DNA from 2 places in the Streptomyces sp. JNUCC 64 genome. Region 1 is predicted to be linked to the other one. Evidence: riboswitches for the same ligand, from Rfam matches in the RefSeq annotation. Region 1 holds a riboswitch; the other holds the start of a gene.
What was found. A riboswitch is a leader RNA that binds a small molecule or an ion and turns the genes downstream of it on or off. The one in region 1 is predicted to bind cobalamin.
Positions count from the first base shown of each region.

Region 2: another riboswitch for cobalamin. It lies ahead of ACVWNX_RS02885 (GHMP family kinase ATP-binding protein); the one in region 1 lies ahead of metE (5-methyltetrahydropteroyltriglutamate--homocysteine S-methyltransferase).

Region 1 covers NZ_CM137015.1:430,566-434,752, reverse strand. Annotated here, with positions in the region: gene metE (5-methyltetrahydropteroyltriglutamate--homocysteine S-methyltransferase) at 1-1,954, opposite strand, end outside; cobalamin riboswitch at 2,122-2,344, opposite strand; gene ACVWNX_RS01635 (NAD(P)-binding domain-containing protein) at 2,609-4,009, opposite strand; gene ACVWNX_RS01630 (flavin-containing monooxygenase) at 4,115-4,187, shown strand, end outside.
Region 2 covers NZ_CM137015.1:758,813-762,999, forward strand. Annotated here, with positions in the region: gene ACVWNX_RS02875 (immunity 49 family protein) at 1-742, shown strand, start outside; gene ACVWNX_RS02880 (hypothetical protein) at 914-1,444, shown strand; cobalamin riboswitch at 1,689-1,907, shown strand; gene ACVWNX_RS02885 (GHMP family kinase ATP-binding protein) at 2,105-2,989, shown strand; gene ACVWNX_RS02890 (cysteine synthase family protein) at 2,986-4,008, shown strand; gene ACVWNX_RS02895 (ATP-grasp domain-containing protein) at 4,005-4,187, shown strand, end outside.

The DNA.
Region 1 (4,187 bases):
GGGTGTCCGGACGGACCCCGGAGGTGGTGAGCCGGAACGCCTCGGTGGCCCAGGCCAGGTAGCCGGTGTGGTCGGCGGCCCGTAGCGGCAGCGTCTCGCGCAGCGCGGGCTCGTCCACCTGGATCACCGAGGTCCCGGCCGCCTCCAGGTCGCCGACCTCGTCGCGCAGCGCGAGGGCGACCTGGCGGGCGGTCTCGCCGAGCGGCTGGTCGTCGCGGACGAAGGACCAGGCGAGCATGGTGACCGGCCCGGTGAGCATGCCCTTGACCGGGCGGTCGCTCAGCGACTGGGCGTAGGACGTCCAGCGGACCGTCATCGGCTCGGGGCGGGAGACGTCCCCGGCCAGGACCGGCGGACGCACGTACCGGGTGCCGTACGACTGGACCCAGCCGTGCTGGGTGGCGAGGTAGCCCGTGAGCTGTTCGGCGAAGTACTGCACCATGTCGTTGCGTTCGGCCTCGCCGTGCACCAGGACGTCGATCCCGGCCTTCTCCTGGAAGGAGACGACCTCCTGGATCTCCGCCTTGATCCGCTCCTCGTACCCGGCCGCGTCGAGGTGTCCGGCGCGCAGATCGGCGCGGGCCACCCGCAGTTCGTCGGTCTGCGGGAACGAGCCGATGGTGGTCGTCGGCAGCAGCGGCAGCCCGAGGCGGGCGCGCTGGGCCGCGGCCCGTTCGGCATAGGGCAGGGAGCGGCGCGCGTCGGCGTCGGTCACGGCCCCGGAACGGGCCCGCACCGCCGGGTCCCGGGTGATCGGGGAGGCGGCGCGGGAGGCGAGGTCGGCGCGGTTGGCGGCGAGTTCCGCCGTGATGGCGTCGGCGCCCTGCGCGAGGCCCTTGGCGAGGGTGACGACCTCGGCGGTCTTCTGCTTCGCGAAGGCCAGCCAGCGCAGGATCTGCGGATCGACGTCCCGCTCGGCGGACGCGTCCAGCGGCACGTGCAGCAGGGAGCAGGAGGCGGCGACGTCGACGCGGTCGGCGAGTCCGAGGAGGGTGCCGAGCGTCGACAGGGACGCCCGCAGGTCGTTGATCCAGACGTTGCGGCCGTTGACGACCCCGGCGACCAGCCGCTTGCCGGGCAGTCCGCCGACCGCCGCCAGGGCCTCCAGCTGGGCCGAGGCGGCTTCGGTGAAGTCCAGTGCCAGCCCCTCGACGGGCGCCTTGGCCAGGACCGGAAGCGCTTCGCCCAGCCGGTCGAAGTAGGAGGCGACGAGCAGCTTGGGCCGGTCGGTGAGGGCCCCCAGCTCCCGGTAGGCCCGCTCGGCGGCGTTCAGTTCGGCTGGGGTGCGGTCCTGGACCAGGGCGGGCTCGTCGAGCTGCGTCCACTCGGCCCCGGCGGCGCGCAGGTCCGCGAGGACCTCGGCGTACACGGGGAGCAGCCGGTCGAGGAGGGTGAGCGGCTCGAAGTCGGCGGGGACGCCGGGCGCGGGCTTGGCGAGCAGCAGATAGGTGACCGGGCCGACCAGGACGGGACGGGCGGTCAGCCCCAGGCCGAGGGCCTCCGTCAACTCGGCGACCTGCTTGGCGGAGTCCGCGCTGAACTCGGTGTCCGGCCCGAGTTCGGGGACCAGGTAGTGGTAGTTGGTGTCGAACCACTTGGTCATCTCCAGCGGAGCGACCTCCTGGGTGCCCCGGGCCATGGCGAAGTAGCCGTCCAGGGCGTCCGCCGCCACGGCGGCGCGGTGCCGTTCGGGGATCGCGCCCACCATGACGGTGGTGTCCAGGACGTGGTCGTAGTACGAGAAGTCGCCGGTCGGCACTTCGTGGAGACCGGCTCCGGCGAGCTGCCGCCAGGTGTTCCGCCGGAGTTCCACGGCGGTGTCCCGGAGGGCGTCGGCGGTGACACGGCCCTTCCAGTACCCCTCGATCGCCTTCTTCAGTTCCCGGCGCGGGCCCTGGCGGGGGTAGCCGTACACGGTGGCCCGTGCTGCCGCGGCTGCGGACTTCGTGGTCACGGAGATCTCCTTCGCGAGATGAATCCCTGAGCCCGGTGACGGGACGAGAGCGCGAAGGGGATGACGAACCGGACGGCGACGATCCGCGCCACGGGGGCACGGCCGTTCCGTCTGGTGTGTACGCCGACCCGCCCACGAGGTCACCGGGATGTCCGCGCGCGGAACGGTCCGCGCGCGGGCGGTCGGCAGGTCTTCGGACTCACGGGCACGCCCACCGGACTCGTCCGGCGGACCCCTACTGGCCGTCGCTTCCCAGGTCCGTCCGGACCCAGTGCGTATGACGGCGGTCGTTCCCACTCACCGCTGCGGGGCAGTCCCGGATTCCCACCGGGTTCCCTCTTGCGACACCCCGTCTGGCGGACGGGGCGAACCGACTGCTGGAGATCACCTTACGGGCTGCGGCGCGACGCGGGGATCCCCGGCGGGCGGAGGGTGACGGGGAGCACATCGCGTGGCGCGGCCTGCGGTGTCCGCTCCGGCCACCGCGAGCCGCGCGGTGCCCCGTGACGTCTGTGTGCCCTGCGTGTTCCCTGTGCTCTGTGCGCCCTGTGTGCCATCCGCGTCGCGGGAAGCCCTCCCGTCGCGGAGGGTCCTCCCGGTGCGGGGCCGGTGAACCGTGCTCCCGCGCGGCGGCGCGTTCGGGCGTAGGGGGGACTACGAGTGCCGTCCCCCGGCCCCGGTCTCCCGGCTCCCGGCCGCCGTTGTCGCCGGGGCGAGGGTGACGGGCCGGGGCCCGGGCGCGCCGCAGCAGTCTCCGTCGCCGTCCGTGGCGGTGCCGGGGGCGTCGTAGAGGCCGGAGCCGCCGCAGACGCCGGTCTCGGGGAGGGTGAGTTCGACCCGGTCGGCCGAGGCGGGGTCGCCCGCGAGGGCGGCGGCGACGGAGCGGACCTGCTCGTAGCCGGTCAGGGCGAGGAAGGTGGGGGCGCGGCCGTAGGACTTCATGCCGACGAGGTGGAAGTCCTTCTCCGGGTGGGCCAGTTCGCGGTGGCCGTGGGGGTAGACGGTGCCGCAGGAGTGCTGGTTGGGGTCGATCAGCGGGGCCAGCGCGGTCGGCGCCTGGAGGCGTTCGTCCAGACCGAGGCGGATCTCGGAGAGGAAGGACAGGTCGGGGCGGAGTCCGGTGAGGACGATGACCTCGTCCACCGGGTCGAGACGGCGTCCGTCCTCCGCGACCAGGACGAGGCGTCCGTCGCCGTCGCGCTCGATCGCCTCGGTGCGGAAGCCGGTGACCGCGTCCGCGTGGCCGTCCGCGACGGCGGCCTGCGCCGCGAGCCCGAGGGCGCCGCGCGCCGGGAGCTGGTCGGCGGTGCCGCCGCCGAAGGTGGCGCCGGAGAGGCCCCGGCGCAGGATCCACACCGCCTTCGTCCCTCTGCCGTCCGTGGCGCGGGCGAGGTCCGCGAGGGAGGCCAGCACGGTGAACGCGGAGGCGCCGGTGCCGATGACGGCGGTGCGTCCGCCCGCGTACCGGGCGCGGACGGCCGGGTCGGTCAGGTCGGGGACGCGGTAGGAGACGCGGTCGGCGGCGGCGCTCTCGCCGAGCGCGGGCAGTCCGTCGCCGCCCGCGGGGGCGGGGGTGGACCAGGTGCCGGAGGCGTCGAGCACCGCCCGCGCGGTGAGGCGCTCCTCCCGGCCGTCCGGGTGCTCGACGTGGACGGTGAAGGGCCGGGCCTCGCGGTCGGCGTCCACGATCCGGTCCCGTCCGGCCCGGGAGACCCCGGTGACCCAGGTCCCGTAGCGGACCCGGTCCCCGAGGGCGTCGGCCAGCGGCTGGAGGTAGTCCTCGACCCACTCCCCGCCGGTCGGGTACCCGACCGGGTCGGGAGCGGTCCAGCCGGTGGAGGCGAGGAGCTCGGCGGCGGCGTCGTCGATCACCTCGCTCCAGCGGGAGAACAGCCGTACGTGCGACCACTGGCGCACCGCGTCGGCGGCGGCCGGTCCCGCTTCCAGGACGAGCGTGTCGACACCGCGGGCGGTGAGGTGGGCGGCGGCTGCCAGCCCGATGGGACCGGCGCCGATCACGACGACGGGCGGTACGGTGATGGAGGACGCGGACACGGCGGTTACCCCTTGCTGGTTCGACGTTTGTCGATGGCTTGCCCTCCCAGCATGGCAACTGCTTCGATGGGCGTCAACATAGACAGATATCGAAACGAGGTCGTCGTGGAGCGCGCTGACGTGGTGGTGATCGGGGGTGGCCAGTCCGGGCTGGCGTCCGCCCGGGCCCTGGCCGGGG
Region 2 (4,187 bases), 330 kb from region 1:
CGCCGCGCTCGGCTACCGGAACGAGGGCTGGTGGCCGCCGCTGGAGACCGACTACCTGCCCCGCGCCCTGGTCACCGGTTTCGAGGGAGCGGGGCCCCGGGTCGGGGCCTACGGACGGGACCGGCGTCCCGACGCGGTCGCGGAACTCGCCGTCCGGCACCTGGTGGTGGACCGGCCCGGCGACGGGACGGGCCCGGGGACGGACGGGGAGCGTCTGCCGCGGCACAGCCGGTGGAGGGCCGACGGCCGCCCGCTGGACGCCGGTGCCTGGCAGCGCGCGATGGCGCACGCGCTGATCGACGGGAACCGCGAGGAGCTGGCCCCGCTGGTCGTCGACGGCGAACGCGCCCTGGAGGGCGATCCGTCGGCGTTCGCGGCCTACCGCCGGGCCCTGCTCGCCTATCTGCGCGCGGACGACCCCGTCCCCGCCGTGGACGAGGCGCTGGCCGTCCAGGAGCGGTCCCGGGACTGGGGGTTCGCGATGCCTCCGATCGTGCTGCTGTCACAGTTGGCGGAGGGGGACGAGGAGAGCTTCAACCTCGCCCTGGCCGACGCCCTGGAACGGCACCGCGACCACTACCGGGTGGCGGACCGGCCGCGGGACCCCGACGCCGCCCTCGACCTCGATGTGCTGGCCCTGGCCTGCCACGCCCGACGGCACCGGGGCTGGGCGATACGGGTGGACTCCCCGTACCTGCCCTCCGCGCGGCCGGCCGCGAGGGCACCGCTGTCGTCCGGCTGACGGTGTCCGGGGACGCGTCCCCCTCGGTGCGCCGTCCCCTCCGGGCGGCGTCCCCCGGGGAGCCGCCCGGTCCGGGTCCTTCCCGGGGCTGAGGGGCCCTCCGCCTCCCGGCGGTCCGGTGCCGACTCCGGGGGGACGCGGCCGGGGTGGCGTACGGGCGAGCCTGGCGGGGTGAACACACACGACACCGCCGGCCCGATGCCGGCCGCCGTCCCCCGCCGCGTCGTCCTCGCCGCCCACGCCGTCCCCCTGGTCGTGCTGCCCTCCGGGCTGTGGCGCGTCGGGGTGCTGCTCGCCCTGCCCGGCTTCGGCACCGCCGAGGCCCGGGCGCAGCACTGGCACACCGACCTCTACATGGTCGTCCTGGCCGTGTTGTCCGAGGGGCTCGCGCTGCTGACCCTGGGGCTGGTGAGGCCCTGGGGCGAGGTGGTGCCGGGCTGGGTCCCGGTGATCGGGGGGTGGCGGCCCCGTCGACGGGCGGTGACCGCCACGGCCCTGACCGGTGCCCTGGCCCTGACCGTCCTCACCGTGGGCTTCGCGGTCTCGCTCGCCGTGAGCGACTTCCCTCCCGGGCACAGCGCGGTCGAGCAGGCGCTGCTCTCCCTCTGCTATCTGCCGCTGCTGGCCTGGGGGCCGCTGCTGGCCGTGGTGGCGCTCGCGTACCACCGGCGCGGGGCCCCGGGACGGACGCGGGGAGCGTGACCGTCCCGACCGGCCCGGGAGGCGGGGGCCCGGGCCGGTCGTCCGTGGGGCGCGGGTGTCCGGGCCGGTCCGTGGGGGCGTTTCGCGACAACTTCGCCTCCGGAGCGCGGAGTCCGGCCGGGGCGCGGTCCCGTGCCGGGGCGCCCCGGCGGGCGTTCCGGGCGCTTCCGAGCCCCTGGGCGGAACGGATCACAACAGGCCATGGCCGTCGGAGGCACCCTGTCGCGGCCGGGAGTAGACGCCCTACGCTGGAAAGCGCAGTCGGTTCGCGTCACCGTTCGCGGGGACGCGTCGCAAGAGGGAACCCGGTGCGAATCCGGGACTGTCCCGCAGCGGTGAGTGGGAACGAAAGCCGTCACGGCACTGGCTCCTTCCGGGGCCGGGAAGCGACGGCCGGTAGGAAGGCGCCCCCGCGGGGCACGTGCCCACGAGTCCGAAGACCTGCCACTGCGCGCGTGCCCCGACGGCACGCGCTGTCCACGGCGGCCCCGAGGGCTGGGTCAGCGGTGCGGGCGGGCCGTCATGTGCGCGCGGCGGGTCCGCTCCCCCTGTCCCCGTCGTCCGGGCCCGGGCGACGAGGAGGAACGCGTTCGTGACCGGTGGCGACAGCAGTCCGTCCGTACGGCCGTCCGCGGTGGCCCCGCCGCGCGGACCGCGCGGGTGACCGCCCCGGGCGGCGGGCGGACCCCCCGGACCTTCGCCGGGGTCTGTCACGGGACGCTCGGCGAGCTGTACCAGGGTCCCCTGGCCCCCTCGCCGGAGCCGGACATCGCCCTGGTGTCGTTCCCCGTGGACCGGCACTCCTGGGTCTACTTCACCCCCGGCGCGCGGGAGACGGGCCCCTCGCCCCTCGGGCCCAAGTCCCGGGCGGCGGTGCGGCTGTTCACCGAGCACTTCGGGGTGGCCCTGCCGCCGGGCCGCTGGAGCACCCACTCGGAACTGCCGGTCGGGGTGGGGATGGCCAGTTCCACCGCCGATGTGGTGGCCACGCTGCGCTGTCTGTTCCGGATCTTCGCGCTGCCCTGGCAACCCCGGCTCGTCACCGGTCTGCTGGCCCGGATAGAGCGGGCCGACAGCGTGTTCCTGGACGAGTTCGCGCTGTACCTCAGTGCCCGTCATCGGGTGGTGCGTCGACTCGGCACCTCCCTCGGGTTCCATACCGCCTACGTCGTCGAGCAGGGCGGTGTGGACACGTCCGCCGTCACTCCCCTGCTGCTGCGGCAGTACCGGCGACGCGGACAGGAGTACGAGCGGTGCCTGAGCGACCTGCTCAAGGGCTTCGCCGTCGGCGACCCGGCCGCGGTGGCCCGGGCGTCGACCACCAGTGCCGCGCTCGCCCAGGAGGTCCTGCCGAAACGGACCTTCGACACCGTCCTCGCCCACCGCGAGGAGTTCGGGGCCGACGGCGTCTTCGTCGCCCACACCGGCTCGCTGGTCGGATACCTGTTCTCCCACCGGATCGGGTTCTCGACCAGGGACGAGCTGTCCGCGTTCTTCCACTCGCTCGGCCACCAGTGCGCCTTCGCCCAAGGAGGATACGGGTGATCCACCCCCACATCGCCGACGCCCTCAAGACCCCCGACCTGGTCCGGCTGGCCCCCGGCACGGTCCTGCTCCGCTTCGAGTCGATGAAGGTCTACTCGGCTCTGGCCGCCGTCCGCCGGTTGCTCGACCGGGGCACGGTCCGCCCGGGACAGACCCTCGTCGACAGTTCCAGCGGCATCTACGCCTACGCCCTGGCGCTCGCCTGCCACCGGTACGGCATGCGCTGCCACATCGTCGCCTCCACCACCGTGGACGAGACCACCCACGCCCAGCTGGAGGTCCTCGGGGCGACCGTGGAACGCGTCAGACCCTCGGAGAACCTCAAACTGGACCAGGAGCTGCGGGTGCGACGGGTCCGGGAGATCCTCGCCGACCGGCCGGACGTCCACTGGATGCGCCAGTACCACGACGACGTCCACTACCTCGGCTACCAGGAGGTCGCCGACCTGGTGACCCGTGAGCTGCCGGGGCGGGAGCTGACCCTCGTCGGCGGGGTCGGTTCCGGCGCCTCGACCGGCGGACTGGTGGAGCGGCTGCGGCTGACCGACCCGTCCGTCCGGCTGGTCGGCGTCCAGCCCTTCGGCAGCGTCACCTTCGGCAGCGAGGACCACCACGACCCGGAGGCCATCATCGCCGGGATCGGCTCCTCCATCGTCTTCGACAACGTCCGCCACCACCTCTACGACGCGGTGCACTGGATGGACTTCACCCACGCCATGGCCGGGACGGTCGCCCTGCTGCGCGACCACGCGGTCTTCGCCGGGCTGTCCACCGGCGCCGCCTACCTCACCGCCCTCCACGAGGCGCGCCGGGACCCCGACCGCGTCCACCTGGTGATCGGCGCGGACACCGGGCACCGCTACGTCTCCCGGGTGTACGCCCGGCACGCCGAGGCCCTGGACCCGGCCGGGCTGAAACCGGTCGAGGTGGGCTCCCCCCAGCAGATGACCATGCCGTGGTCCACGATGGCGTGGAACCGCGCGCCGGGCCCGGCCGACCGGAAGGAGCACGCCGCGTGACCGTGGCCTGCCTGGAATCGCTCACCTTCGGCCTCGGGCACCTGGCGCGCGCCGCCGGACGGCTCGGGGAGCGCCTGGTGCTGCTCACCCGCGACCCGGGGTACTACGCCTACGAACTGGAACGGCTGGAGCCGGGCGCGCTGGACGTGGTGGAGGTCGACACCTTCGACACCGCCGCC